One region of the Microbulbifer sp. GL-2 genome, then DNA from elsewhere that is predicted to be linked to it. Evidence: predicted binding sites of a transcription regulator. Region 1 holds the regulator's gene; each other region holds the start of a gene.
What was found. The regulator LexA, encoded in region 1, represses DNA repair genes until DNA is damaged. The targets are predictions, from matches to a motif close to ACTGTNTNTANANACAGT.

Region 1 (3,625 bases):
AGATGGACCCGGTACCAATGCCTGAATTGGCATGTTTGAAAGTGGAAGATCACTACATATTACGCGATGGAGCCTCGGGCCTGTTCCTGGCTGCTAGCCAGTTCCCCAAAAACCGCGAAACCCGTGCACCTCTTGTGAAGGAATTGCTCCCTCACAAGAGTGAGATCGACCCCAAATACAGCTTTCTGTTCTCGGCGCCGGTGGAGGATGACCAAGGAAGAGATACAGTAATTCGCTTTAGCCGAAAGACCCAGGAGCAATATGTCCAGTCCGAGGAGGAAGGCAAAGCTACCGGCTGGAAAGCGTTCTATCGTAGTGGCAGCTGGCAGGTTGAAACCAGCACCAGGGCTACCGCGGCAAAGCGTAAGCCCGTGGGCAAAAAAGTGGCTGCAAAGAAATAAATGAGTAACCCTCATACTGGCCAGGTAGTTTCGGCTCTACGCAAAACTCAGTTGTTACTGCAGTTTTCCAGTGAAACTCCTCTGCAAAGGGTTGCACTGGAAGAGGCGGCCGTTTTACAGCTCTGGAAAGCTTATAGGGCTTTCCTTGCTGAGCTTTCCCACCAGCTGCAGCTGGGTCTTGCGTCGGATTCCCTTCAGGTGATTGCCGATAGTCTTGAGAGTCAAGGTAGGGCCAGTATTGAGGTGAAAGAGCTGCAGCAGCTGAGTGAGGAGCCTTGTAGCTGGCTCAGTCAGTTACTACAGGCCTGGACCCAGCTTGTCTCAGCACCATCAAATACTGAGGTTAAGCACAATAGCCCCAACCTTATTCCTCTGCACAATCTCGCTGCTTCTGAGCTGGTAACTATTTCTGATGAAGTGCTTCTGCAATGGCATGCTTCCCTGAGTGAGTTGGTGCGTAGGCAGCGTGCCAATTTAGAAGAGTGCTAGTTGCAGGTACTGGTACCGGGGTGCCATATTTCACCGTTTGTAGGCCTCTGATACTTCCAGTTAGCCTGTGGTACACTGGGCGCAAACTGATGTGTGGTGAAGGAAAAGAGAATGTCCTCCGAAACTTTTGAAATTATTGAGTTGGCCAATGGCGATGTGGCATTGCGCCGCGCTGGTCACAAGGAGGACCCTCTGGTGAGTATTTCTTTCTCAGCCGAGAGTCTTCAGTTTCTGAGAAAACACAAAGTTGCCGTAGCGCGCGCAATGCTGGAAGCCGGTATTGAGGCAGTACAAAATCTGGATGATTTGGAGCCTGGCTACTTTGAGGAAGAGGATGAGTCAATGCCGGTTAATCATACGATCCACTGATCGAAGGGTTAACAAAGTGTGATCCAACAGCGGCCAATAGGCCGCTGTTGTTGTATTGGGGGCTGGGTGGGAGCTTTATGGAGTCTGGCGAATAACGCCCACTGCCAAACCTTCTATTACAAAGTTTTTGTCTCGCATGTCCACCTGGATAGTTTCAAAGTCTTCATTTTCTGGCAGCAGTTGCACAGTTGCCTGATTACCTTTGCGCCGGAAGCGCTTGACTGTTACCTCTTCGTCAATTCTCGCAACGACAATCTGGCCATTCCTGATTTGTTCGGTTTTCTGTACTGCCAGAAGGTCACCATCCAAAATTCCTGCATCGCGCATACTCATTCCGTGCACCCGAAGTAAGTAGTCTGCAGGGGGGTGGAAAAAGCTGGGAGGGAGGTCGCAATAGTCTTCAATATGCTCAGCAGCAAGAATAGGGTTGCCTGCAGCTACGCGTCCAACAATGGGTAAGCCCGATTGATGATCCGGAATACGTATGCCCCGCGACGCGCCGGCAACCATTTCAATGGCTCCTTTTCGCGCCAATGCTTTCAGGTGCTCTTCAGCGGCATTGGGCGAGCGGAAACCCAGCTCCTGGGCGATCTCTGCTCGGGTAGGGGGGTAGCCGGTATCATCGAGATAGGTTTTGATCAGCTCTAATACCTGAGCCTGGCGTGCGGTGAGATTGGTCATAGATTTACCTAGCTTTTCTGTATTTATATACAGTTGCTGGGATTATATACAGAATTTTGGTTCACGCAATCCTAACACCTGCCTCTTCATAAGCTGCTACATTGTTTATGAAAACAAGGAATGAAAGCGATCGTTGAAAGATCTGACAAAGAGGGAAAAAAATAATGTTGGATGTGAAAATGCCAGAGGCGTGGCGTGTCCTGCGGATACAGTCTGAGTTGGTTGATGGGATAGAACGTTTGGTCCCGCTCAGTGGAGCAGTGACCGTTTTTGGAGGGGCAAGATTTGAGGAGGGCAGCCCGGAGTATCAACAGGGGGTAAAACTGGGGGAGCTATTGGCTGCGGAGGGTATCCCGGTGATTACCGGCGGAGGACCGGGGCTGATGGAAGCTTGCAATCGTGGTGCTTTCGATCAACCTGGCACTTCAATTGGATTGAACATAGAGCTGCCATTTGAGCAGGCTGCGAATCCTTACCAGGATATCAGTTTAAATTTTCGTTACTTCTTTGTTCGTAAATTTATGTTCGTTAAGCATGCTGTAGGCTTTGTAGGGTTACCTGGGGGATATGGAACACTGGATGAGTTATTCGAGGCGTTAACACTGGTTCAAACACAAAAAGTGCGGCGTTTCCCAATTGTGCTGGTTGGTAAACGTTACTGGGCAGGGCTTTATGATTGGCTGGTAAACACAGTGCTTGAGCGCAACTGTATTGATGCCAGCGACCTGGATTTGTTCCATATAGTAGATACTGTCGAGGAGACAGCGGAGTTGATTATGAAATATATGCGCAACAAGGAATAATAAAAAATATTTATTTAATTGGTTGCAGGGTTTTTCTGCCTGTTGCTAGGGTGATATTGCCCATAAATCCATTCTGGACCATATGATGGTTTTTGAAATCGTTATAAATATCACTAAATGCCTGTTCCCGATTATCTCAGATTAACGGGATGCTTGTGCCTTAGTCAGGAGGCTGGCCTGTGCCAATTTTTGGCCCTCAATTGTCGAGACCTGCAAATTTAACCAATCTCCTGCTGCCCGCCCTGAAAAGTAAGCCTGGTGAAGTGGCACTTGTTTCCGGGAGTCAGGCCTGGACCTGGCGAGAGCTACAGGGGGATATCAATGCCCTTGCCTTGGGGTTGATCACAATGGGTTTAGGTAAGGGGGATAGGGTTGCATCCCTGATGCCCAACTGCGGCGAGATACTTATTTTTTATCTCGCATGTTTGAAGGTGGGGCTGGTGGTAGTCCCATTAAACTATAGATATACCACACCAGAGATTGACTATGCCCTTGAAAAAAGTGCAGCAGTATCACTGATTATAGGCGTTGAGCGAAGTGGAGATGTCCGGGCAAGCAGATTTATTGGTAAATTAAAAAAAGGCTATCTTTCTTTTGGTGGTACGCTCGGAAATGCCCCAAGTTTTGAAGGTTTGATTAACAATAAGGGGCAGTCTGCTAAATTTTCTACCTCTGCTGTTAATGACCCTGCATTTTTATTTTTCACCTCTGGGAGTACGGGTAAACCAAAAGGCGTAGCCCATAGCTTGCTTAGCTTTGGGGCTATTGTGGCTAGTTTCGTTGCTGCTCTAAAGTTAACCCAGGACGATATAGTACTGCCAGGTGGCTCAATCGCACATGTCGGATCGCTTTTAACAGCTCTGGCAGCTCTCTCAGTAGGTG
Region 2 (3,625 bases), 1.6 Mb from region 1:
CGATGCCTCAACCAAGATGAGAGTATAAGCCCGTTTACTTCTCGTCCAGCGCCCAACTGATGGCATCAGCAGGGAAACCGCGATATGCCAGGTAGCGCTGACGCTTTGCCCGCTCCTTTATTAGTTGGTCCCGCGGCAGCGCCTCACTAATGGGGTTTCGGTATTTGCGCTGCAACTGTTCCTGCGCCAATACAAACCAATCGGCTTCCACCTGCCCCAGTGCCCAGGCAGCCAGCTCAGCGGTTATACCGCGTTGCTGTAGCTCTTGACGGATACGCACGGGGCCTTGGCCACGCTGAACGCGCGAACGGGCAAAAACCTCAGCAAAACGCTGTTCCGATTGATAATTGAGCTCTTGTAGGCGCTCAAAAAGAGCTTCGAAATTGGCAGAAGGGAATTTGCCCATCAGTTTCCGCCTCAACTCGAGGCGCGAGTGTTCACGACGGGCAAGTAACTCAAGCGCTGCGCCAAACAGCGCTTGAGCTGAATCAACGGAAAGCTCCGTTTTGGTATAAGGCACTTACTCTTCCGAGAGTTCTGCGGCCTCTTCGGGGCTGGCTGGAACCAGGTCACCCAGCAGCTGCGCGCGCAGCTGCCCTTCAATCTCATTACGGATATCCTGGTTCTCACGCAGGAACTTGGTAGCATTGGCCTTGCCCTGGCCAATCTTATCCCCTTTATAGCTGTACCAGGCACCAGCCTTATCAACCAAGCCCATCTTCACGCCGTAATCGACAATTTCACCAACCATGTTGATGCCTTCGCCATACATGATTTGGAATTCAGTCTGTTTGAACGGCGGTGCCACCTTGTTTTTCACCACCTTAACGCGAGTCTCGTTCCCCACCACCTCATCGCCATCCTTCACGGCACCGATGCGACGGATATCCAGGCGTACGGAGGAGTAGAACTTGAGTGCATTACCACCGGTAGTGGTTTCCGGGGAGCCAAACATCACACCGATCTTCATACGGATCTGGTTGATGAAGATTGCCAGGGTATTGGTATTCTTGATATTACCGGTCAGCTTACGCAGGGCCTGGGACATCAGGCGGGCCTGCAGGCCAACATGGGAATCGCCCATCTCACCCTCAATCTCCGCGCGCGGGGTCAGGGCCGCTACAGAGTCCACAACCAGTACATCCACAGCACCGGAACGCACCAGCATGTCAGCCACTTCCAGGGCCTGCTCGCCGGTATCCGGTTGTGAGACGATCAGCTCATCAACATTTACACCGAGTTTCTCGGCGTAGATAGGATCGAGCGCATGCTCAGCGTCAACAAACGCACAAGTGCCACCTTTGCGCTGGGCTTCGGCAATCACTTGCAGGGTCAGAGTGGTTTTACCGGAGGATTCAGGGCCATAGATCTCAACAATACGGCCGCGCGGCAGGCCGCCAATACCCAGGGCCACATCCAGGCCTAAGGAGCCAGTGGAAATCGCCGGGATACGCACGCGCTCCTTATCTCCCATGCGCATCACTGTGCCTTTGCCAAACTGGCGTTCGATCTGCGAGAGCGCCGCCTTTAGCGCCTTGTCTTTATTGGAATCCATGACCATTCCCATATTGCTGAGCTGTGTTGATTGGTGGCAAGCTTAACGAAGGATTACTGTATAGGCAACCAGTAATTCCGGCACAACCGGTACCAGTCGCCATCGCGCAAATTATGGGCCTTAGGCAGCTGCAAAGCTCGCCCTATATTGCCCGGTTAACCCCTAGCAGCCTTAAACCGGGTGCTCATCCAGGATAGCGAGCATACCTGTGATTGCTTCTCTCACCGTTTGCGCCTGCACATCAGCCCTATCGCCTTGAAAATGAAAGCAGCGGGCATCGATCTGTACAGGCTCCTGCCCATCGGCATGAGCCCAGGCAATCCAGACGGTACCCACAGGCTTCTCTTCTGTACCACCATCGGGACCGGCGATACCGCTCACCGCAACAGCTAGATTGGCATCCATCATTGCTAACACACCACAGGCCATCTGACGGGCAACCGGCTCACTGACAGCACCAAACTGCTGTAAATCCTTGGCGTCTACACCCAGAACGCTGTGTTTGATACGATTGGCATAGCTCACGATAGAGCCATCGAACCAACTCGATGCCCCGGCAATAGCGGTTATCGCTGCGGCAACAGCCCCCCCAGTGCAGGACTCCGCAGCGGTAACTCGCCATGCACGTTTATCCAGCTCTTTACCCAGACGCTGGGCTAACTGGGCAATTTCTCCATACTCAATCATTACACTTCCCATCAAATTGAATCGGGGATATCCCCTTTCCAGTCAGCAACATGAATACATCAACTATATCTTAATCTGGACGACTGTCCCCTTGCCACATAAGGTACAGGGCTAGTTTGCACCAGGCATCGAAACAAACAGGTCTGGGAGCGATAAAGAAATATTTGTTCACGAATCAAAATACATCGTCATCCAAATATAATCATCTCAGCCTGAACTGCTTCTAATTGGAGCATTAGCATAATAAAAAGCCTGGAATCAGAAAACTTTTCATACATATTAACTTTTAGTGGCCCAGAAAAATTCTACCCATATATTCAAAATATCTGATTTCACAGCTGACATTTGGATGCATACACCCCAACTTGAATATCCAAAATATAACACCGGCTTGTATTCGATAAGCAGGGCCCGCCTCACGATGAGAGGCCTGAAGTACACACCCTTCTCAACTGAGCTTTTGTTAGATTTATCTGTCGCACCTAAACATGTAATTAACATAAAAGATTGCTGGAATCGCTGTGTAGCCAACTCCCAGTTCGGCAATATATAACCCAGATAAAAACATAGCCAAATCGGCACCCCTACAAGAAGCAGTGAAAAAATAAGAAATCATGGCTGTTAAAAATAGCAGTGATTACATTGGCTATTGCAGGGGATTGTGCCTCCTCACTTGCCAACTCAAAAACCTTGACCTGAAAAGACAATCTAGGGAGCAACTGAATCGATAGTTCAGACTGGATATGATTAAAATTGGGGCGGGGGACAACGGCGAGCTGGAGAACTACACTGACAAAGCGGCTATGCCTATATTGAGGATGGCAAACATATCGAAAATAGAATCCCACAAAAGAGCAAATGGCATAATGATATAAGCCAAAACATTACTAGCCTTGAAATCCCATCACCAATATAGTGCGCCCCTGGTTTCGATAATTCTGATAGAGCCGGGCGACAGGCTCACCCAATTGTCCGCTTTCTATTAGATGGAAACCGATTGATTCATAAAATAACCTTAAGTGTTCATACGGAAAAGTATAAGTATCTCGGTCAAACTTCTCGGCCAGTAGCTCCAGCAGGCGGCGCGCCACTCCCCTACCCTGATGCTGCGGCGCCACAGCGACTCCCGAGAGCAACTTGAAGGTTTCATACCTCCTCAGGTAACCACAAGCTACAACCTCCCCCTTTTCATTGCGCACCACCGCACAGTCCTCATACCGCTTGGCTTTGCCACGAAATCCATGCATGCGATAGAATTTGTTCGCCAGGGGTATCTCGATATCCGACAACCAATGAGACTTATAGGAAGATCGTGTTAATTCCATATACCGCTCAAACTCTGTAGTAAAGAAATGCCCAGAGAAACCTGTAATACCTGCTTGC
Region 3 (3,625 bases), 1.7 Mb from region 1:
CAATAGAGCAATCCCTGCAGTCTGGTAGTTGTGGTGCCCTGCTGTGCTGGCAGGGAAGAGAAACCCTTGGGGACAAGCAGCTGCGCCGGCTGCAACTGGCAGCCCGCAGCGGAGAGTGCCTGCACTTTCACTTTCGCCCTGTTTCCGAGTCCAGCAGCCCCTCTCCCGCCAGCCTGCGCTTGCAACTGGGCAGTGATGGGGAACAACTGGCCATAAAGCTACTGAAGCAACGAGGTGGCACCAGCGGCCAGCGCACGTATCTGGCACGGACAGCCAATTTGGTCCGCCGTGACCAGCCAATACACTGACTGCCACTGCGAGATTCAGCCCCATGCTTTGGCTCTGTATTCAATTCCCCAAACTTCCCTTGGAGGTTCTCACCCGCGCCCTGGATCAAGACATCCAGACAGCAAATCTCGCGGTGATAGAAAAACAGCTCGTTGTCGAGTGCAGTAAACCAGCTTGCGAGCTCGGTATTGAGCCCGGCCTCAGTATCGCCACCGCCTGTGCATTGAGCACCGACCTCCAGCTACTAGACCGGGACTTACAGCGGGAACAACAACAGCTTGAGCAACTGGCACAATGGGGCTACAGCTTTACTCCTGTCATCTCCACCCGGGCTGCAAGTACTATCGGGGATGGTGACAGCCACCCGGCTTGCTTGAACCTGGAGCTAAGCGGGTGTTTGAAAGCAAACGGTGGGCTCAGAATCCTGCTGGATCAGCTACAGAATGAGCTAAACCAGATGGGGATTGGCTGTGTTATGGGACTGGGGCACAGCCCCAGTGCGGCCCGCATGCTCAGCCAGCTGAAAGAACATCGCCTGTGGTTAGCACAAACTCATACCGTTCCCAGCCCACAGCAGTGGAAGCAATGGATCAGTTTTTCCCCAAGCAAACTACTCGACTGCGACAATAAAACCATTACCAAGCTCTATGCCTGTGGCATTAAGCGGGTAAGCCAATTACTGGCCATTCCCCTATCCGAAGTCGGCTCCCGTTTTGGTCGCTCCTTTGTGGATTATTTGGCCCGCCTGAATGGTAGCCGCCAGGACCCGATACCCAGCTATCACCCTCCAGCCAGATTTGATAGCGAATTGTTTTTCCCCAGCCCACTGGATAACAGTGAACAACTGCTTTTCCCCGCTGGCCGCTTGCTCAGAGAACTTTGCCAGCAGTTACAACGCCGCCAACTTTACACCCAGAAACTACACTGGTTGCTGGATTATGGCCAGGGTAAGAGCAAAGAGGTACTTTTAGAAATTTCCCACCCACAGCTCGATCCCCAACGTTTAATTGCATTAACCAGATTGCAGTTCGAGAGAACATCCCTGGAACATCCAGTACAAACACTGCGTTTAAGTAGTCAACAATTACATCCTTTGGTAGAAAGCGAGATAAGTGAGGATCTTTTTGATGAAGCCAACCAGGGCAAACATAGCCAGCAGCTTCTGGACAAACTCAAAGCCCGTCTCGGACATCAGGCCCTCTCTGGTATTGCCCTGAAAGAAAGTTATCTTCCCGAACAGGCCTGGCAGAGTGCCGACAGCTTATTATTGAGAAATAATCCGAAGAAAAAAGCTCATCAGCTTTATCCAATAAAAGCTCAACGCCCCACCTGGTTACTCTCCCGTCCCAACAAGTTACTGAGCCGTAATCAAAAGCTGTTTTATCAAGGAGAGTTACAACTGCTGCAAGGTCCGGAACGTATTGATGGCTACTGGTGGCAACACGGTCGTCATGGACGGGATTACTATATCGCGAGAGAGGGAGATGGCAGCCTCTATTGGATTTTTCAGGACCTGACGACCGAAGAGTGGTTTTTACACGGTATCTTTTCTTAAGAAAAGGTAGATGGCACTTATTAAGGTACTCGGGGAAAGCTTATTTTTTATGTAGGGCAAATATAAATTTTGGCTGAATTTTAGAACAGACAAGAGCATCAGCATGAGGTACGCAGAACTCTTTTGCCAGAGTAACTTTTCTTTTTTACAAGGGGCATCACACCCTTGGGAGCTCATTAAGACGGCTCACTCCCTGGGCTATTCGGCACTGGCGATAACCGATGAATGCTCCCTCTCTGGAGTAGTTCGCGCCTACAAGGAGCTAGGCAACATCAGGCACTCCCAAGAAAGTGAGCATAACAATAAGAAGGAGCCTTTCCCCTTTAAGCTAATCTGTGGAAGTTATTTTCACCTGCAAAGTGGCGAAAAGATTGTACTACTCGCCCCCAACAAAAGTGCTTACAGTGAGCTCTGCCAAATTATCTCCACCTCTCGATTAAGAGCAGAAAAAGGCAAATATAAAACCTTCCAGGAGGATCTAATAAAAATCAGCAGCAAGCTCATTGCAATCTGGCTGACAGGAACTGAAGAAATCAGCATACCCAAAGCGATTAAACAGCACTTTCACGATAGGTTGTATATCGCACTGAACAACAACCTGAGTGCAGACAGTAACCAAAAGACTCGGAGTCTTATCCAGCTCTCTAATCGAGAGAAGCTTCCCCTGGTGGCTACTAATTCTGTATTAATGCACTGTCGCCGAAGGAAACCCTTACAGGATGTGCTTAATGCCAATTTCCACAATTGCACTCTGGAGCAACTCGGTTACCAATTACAGCAGAACGCTGAACGCTATTTACGAAGCCTTGATGATATTGAAACTCTCTACCCTAAGGGGGCTATCGCTAATACTTTAGCTATCGTTGAGCAGTGTACCTTTTGTCTCAGTGAGCTGCGCTACCGATACCCATCTGAAGTTATCCCCTGCGAGAAATCTCCAGCAAGCTATTTACGGGAACTGGTAAAGCTAGGCCGTAAAATTCGCTGGCCTAAAGGGCCTGAAGAACGTATTGATATACTAATCGAAAAAGAGCTATCAATGATCGCCGAATTGGGGTATGAGCACTACTTCCTCACCATCTACGATATTGTCCAGTTCGCAAGAGATAAAAATATCCTCTATCAAGGGCGAGGATCTGCCGCCAATTCAGTTGTTTGCTATTGCCTGTTTATCACTGAAATTGACCCACATAAAATCGGTCTTTTATTTGAACGCTTTATCTCTCGCGAGCGAAATGAACCACCGGATATCGATGTGGACTTCGAGCACGAAAGACGCGAGGAAGTCATCCAATATATTTACCAGAAATACGGCAGGGATAGAGCTGGTCTGGCTGCCAGTAAGATTACCTACCGTTTTAAAAGCGCCCTGAGAGATATTGGCAAGGCACTCGGCATAGGTTCAGCTACGATTGAACAACTTATTGTCGAACGAGCCTGGTGGGACTCCCTGGACGACTTCCCTAAACAAATGCAAAAAGTCGGCATAGACCCGCAAAGTATTACTGGTAAAAAACTTCCCCAACTACTACAGCAGATATATGGGTTTCCCCGGCATCTATCCCAGCATGTGGGCGGCTTCGTAATAACCGAGCAGCCGCTACACCACTTGGTTCCTACTGAAAATGCCGCAATGGAAGGGCGCACTTTGGTGCAATGGGATAAAGAGGATATTGAAGACTTAAAGTTGATGAAGGTAGATGTACTCGCGCTGGGCATGCTGACCGCGCTACGTAAGTCCTTAAATTATATGGCACTTTATGGTCCTAAAATGTGCTTGCA
Region 4 (3,625 bases), 1.3 Mb from region 1:
TCTGTACCTGGAATTCCAAGGTGAGAGGCCCCTTTCCTCGTAAGGCTTTGGCAGCCTTGGGTCCACTGGAGTTGTGTTCGGCGAAACGCCGCCGCACATCCATAGTAATTCCTGTATAAAGTGATCCACTGGAAGTGCGGATTAAATAGACAAACCAACTGTTCATTTAGTGAAGCACCTGAAAAGGATATTACTGTATTTGGTAAAGCTAGAACAGCGTCTGCTGATCACCAGGCTGAGGGGGAGGCTGGAACTGGCTGCAGTCTAGCGAAAGACGGCGGTGATTTAACCCCAGTTTCTTGATGGCGACAATAAAACGCTGGCGCAGAAGCTGGGCAAATACACCGGTACCAGTACGGCGCTGAGAAAATTCACTCTGATAATCACGCCCATCCCGGCTTTGTTGAATCAGGCTCATTACATGCTCCGCTCTCTGCGGATAGTGCGCTAAGAGCCATTCCCTAAACAGCGGGGCCACTTCATGAGGCAAGCGTAAAAGAATATAGGCTGCACGCGTTGCTCCAGCTTCATGGCCAGCTGTTAGAATTTTTTCCAGCTCACAATCATTCAGAGCTGGGATTATTGGTGCAGCCATAACAGCAGTAGGTATTCCGGCATTACTTAGCTGTTCGATGGTGCGTAACCGAGCTGCAGGCCCAGCCGTACGCGGTTCCAGCCTTCTCTTAAGCTCATTCTCCAAAGTGGTCACGCTAATCGCAACTTGAGCCAGGTTGTCTTGGGCCATCTCTGCAAGAATGGGAAGGTCCCTAAGGATTAGCTGGCCCTTGGTGACTATTGTTACCGGCTGGCGATATTGTTGCATAACTATTAGAAGAGAGCGGGTGATTTCCTTATCTTTCTCCAGGGGCTGGTAGGGATCGGTATTTGTTCCCAAAGCAATTGGACTGCACTGATAGCCGGGCTTGCGCAGGCTGCGTTCCAGCAACTCAGCGGCATTGGGTTTAAAAAATATCTTGCTTTCGAAGTCCAGGCCGGGTGATAGGTCCATATAGGCATGGGCGGGGCGTGCATAACAATATACACAGCCGTGCTCACAGCCCCGGTAGGGGTTAATTGACTGAGTGAAAGGGATATCCGGTGACTGATTGGTAGCAATAATAGATTTGGCTTTTTCTTCTATTGCCTCTGTAAGCAGGCGCTCTACGGGCTCCTGATCTGTCTGCCATCCATCGTTCTCGCGGGTGCTCGAATAGCTGGCAAAGCGTCCGGTGATATTTCTGGTGGCACCACGACCTTTGTGTAAACGCAGCGGGTCTTGGGAGTCTGTCATTTTGCAATGGGAGATATCTGGATATATGTACAGTTTAGGTTATTTTGTTGTAATTGGGAATAGCCTTACATAGGCTCAGTGCCAAGCTGCCATTTATTATTTGGTGACCGTCTGGTTAGGCCACATGGCCATTGGATAGAATTGACCCATCCGAAGTTAAATTGTTCGAGGAAGGCAGGAGATATTCAGCATACTTATTAATAAATTTTTGAAGTCGCTTACCCCGTAAATACAGATCACCCATAAATATCTGGGAGCAAAATCAGGCTCCCGCCTTGAATGAATTCCAAAGCGGGACAGTAAATCTTTTCTGGTGCCTTTTTTAAACGCTCGTAGTAATAGTGTCTGGCATATATCTGGCGGACACTGAAAGCCCCGGTCGTTCATCATCCCAAATCATATTCGTGATCTTCCAGGACTTTCCGTCATGGTAAAGCTGGATACTATTGATGCCCCTCTTAATAAATTGGGTTCTTTCTTCATTGCTCCAGGCTTCATAGGTACTAAAGGCGTGAGCAATGTTACCGAAAACTTCAACAATATTGTGAATTTCGTCCTCATAGAAAGCCCGCTCCCCTATCAATTCTTGAAAGTTATCCGGGTAGTCCTGAATTTCCATTACAAGAGATTGTGGTTTCCCCTTGTTGTCTACTGAGGTACGGATTACTTTAGCGTAAGAGGTGAATAGGCACTGCTGCCTATTCCAGTCCCGCTTATAACCAGCTGGGCCAGAAATTACCTGGTAGAGCTCTTTTAAAAGTTCTTGGATTTCGGTTTTTGCGTCCATTGCTTGGTGTCCTTCATAGTATTTTGTAAAGATGGAGGAAATTCATCTTCCCATTCAACCTATATGAAAGCAAACCTCAGGTACTATCTTTGTTCCTTCATAAAACATTGGGCAATCAATCCTGGGTCAGATGGCAGCCAAAACAGTATTTTCCATACATTTTCTGTATTTGCCAGTGTGTAAGTGCTGCAGATATGATCAAGTAAGGAGCCTGTGAGGTGTAGCGTTTAAGTAATACTGAAGTTGCAGTCAGATTCCCACCACTAAACTGAGGTTGAAAATGGACTATTTGGGAGCCAGCATAGTCTCTCTCATGCTGGCTATTATTACGCAAACCTGCTTCATCGCCCCAATAGACTTCGACATTATCCGCTTTCGCTCGAGACTCTGGATGTTCCTAGCCTAGCCATTTTTGAACTGCTTTTGGGCTCTGCTCATATGCATTTTTACTGGTTTGAGGCTTCACTTCCCATCGTTTCAGGGGTTCCCCAGCAGTACGAATAGGCATTTTTAAACCTGTCTCTTACTCAATCAGCTCCATTACCGCTTTGCGCGTCCAGAGCACATAATTCAGTTTCAGCTGGTCAGGTGTCTTATTTGCCAGTAAATCTCTATGGGGATATTACAAGAACTTCTTAGCATTACATGGGAAGTGAATGGATAGCTCTTCATTTATCCAATTTTGTGCTGGCATTCTGCCGCCCAAATCCTCCCTTTTTTCTATACTGATTGGGTAACTTCTCTGGATTGTAGGCTTCCATCATTATAGGGCTCAAAAATGCAGATGGAGCCAATTTCCCAAGGCTTGAACGCCCAAGGAGCTTAAGCCACTAGATTGACTAAGTAGTCAAAATAAGGGGGGGCGATTATTTGCTCTATCAGGATATTTGAACTGATAAGTATTGCCTCCCTGCATCTTGGTTTGCTCGCTAGAGTTTTACCCAGTGTTGAGGGTCGAGGTTGAGAAGCTACTGGAAAAGAGGTAGTCCAAGAGAAATTTATAGTGGTGACAGTAGGATATTTAGCAATCCAGGATAGTTGGCCAATCTTGGCCATCGTTGGGAGAGTGCTTTAGTGAACGATGTAATTGTCATCGTAGGGCAGGGGCTCTATCTGGCTGCAGCGGCAGTCCTTGGATTGGGTATTGCCCGCATCTTAAGGATTGATAATACACTTGGATGCCTGGTGGCCGGTGTACTGGCAGCTTTGCTATTACCCGTGATTGATTATGATACTGGTTTACGTGCGACCAGTCTCCGTGAGTTGGTTTTTTATGTCATTCTCCCTGTATTGATTTTTGAATCAGCTTGGCAGCTTGAACCGAAAATACTGAAGCGCTGGATTGGCCCTATTCTTCTGTTCTCTACCCTGGGTCTTGTAGTCTGTGCCTTTCTTATCGCGGTAATTACATACTATGGAATCGGGCACCCGGAAGGCTTCCCCTGGGTTGCTGCTCTTCTGACTGGGGCGATACTTGCCGCTACGGATCCTGTATCTGTGGTTAATAAATTGCGCAAGGAAAAAACAGGTGAGGATTTATTGACCCT

Region 2: a site for LexA is predicted at 1,611-1,628, ahead of recA (recombinase RecA). Genes of this name have one in related genera too.
Region 3: a site for LexA is predicted at 1,916-1,933, ahead of GL2_RS11920 (error-prone DNA polymerase). Genes of this name have one in related genera too.
Region 4: a site for LexA is predicted at 1,308-1,325, ahead of GL2_RS13710 (PA0069 family radical SAM protein). Genes of this name have one in related genera too.

Annotation. Positions count from the first base shown of each region.
Region 1 is NZ_AP019807.1:4,463,972-4,467,596, reverse strand. Features, by position in the region: gene topA (type I DNA topoisomerase) at 1-401, shown strand, start outside; gene GL2_RS19330 (DUF6586 family protein) at 402-890, shown strand; gene GL2_RS19325 (hypothetical protein) at 1,002-1,259, shown strand; gene lexA (transcriptional repressor LexA) at 1,335-1,940, opposite strand; gene GL2_RS19315 (TIGR00730 family Rossman fold protein) at 2,105-2,743, shown strand; gene GL2_RS19310 (class I adenylate-forming enzyme family protein) at 2,923-3,625, shown strand, end outside.
Region 2 is NZ_AP019807.1:2,893,590-2,897,214, reverse strand. Features, by position in the region: gene GL2_RS12635 (regulatory protein RecX) at 35-520, opposite strand; gene recA (recombinase RecA) at 521-1,555, opposite strand; gene GL2_RS12625 (CinA family protein) at 1,727-2,242, opposite strand; gene GL2_RS12620 (GNAT family N-acetyltransferase) at 3,130-3,567, opposite strand; gene GL2_RS12615 (tRNA-uridine aminocarboxypropyltransferase) at 3,595-3,625, shown strand, end outside.
Region 3 is NZ_AP019807.1:2,738,936-2,742,560, reverse strand. Features, by position in the region: gene imuA (translesion DNA synthesis-associated protein ImuA) at 1-308, shown strand, start outside; gene GL2_RS11925 (DNA polymerase Y family protein) at 332-1,843, shown strand; gene GL2_RS11920 (error-prone DNA polymerase) at 1,947-3,625, shown strand, end outside.
Region 4 is NZ_AP019807.1:3,145,078-3,148,702, forward strand. Features, by position in the region: gene GL2_RS13705 (GIY-YIG nuclease family protein) at 1-166, opposite strand, end outside; gene GL2_RS13710 (PA0069 family radical SAM protein) at 209-1,291, opposite strand; gene GL2_RS13715 (hypothetical protein) at 1,614-2,078, opposite strand; gene GL2_RS13720 (sodium:proton antiporter) at 3,153-3,625, shown strand, end outside.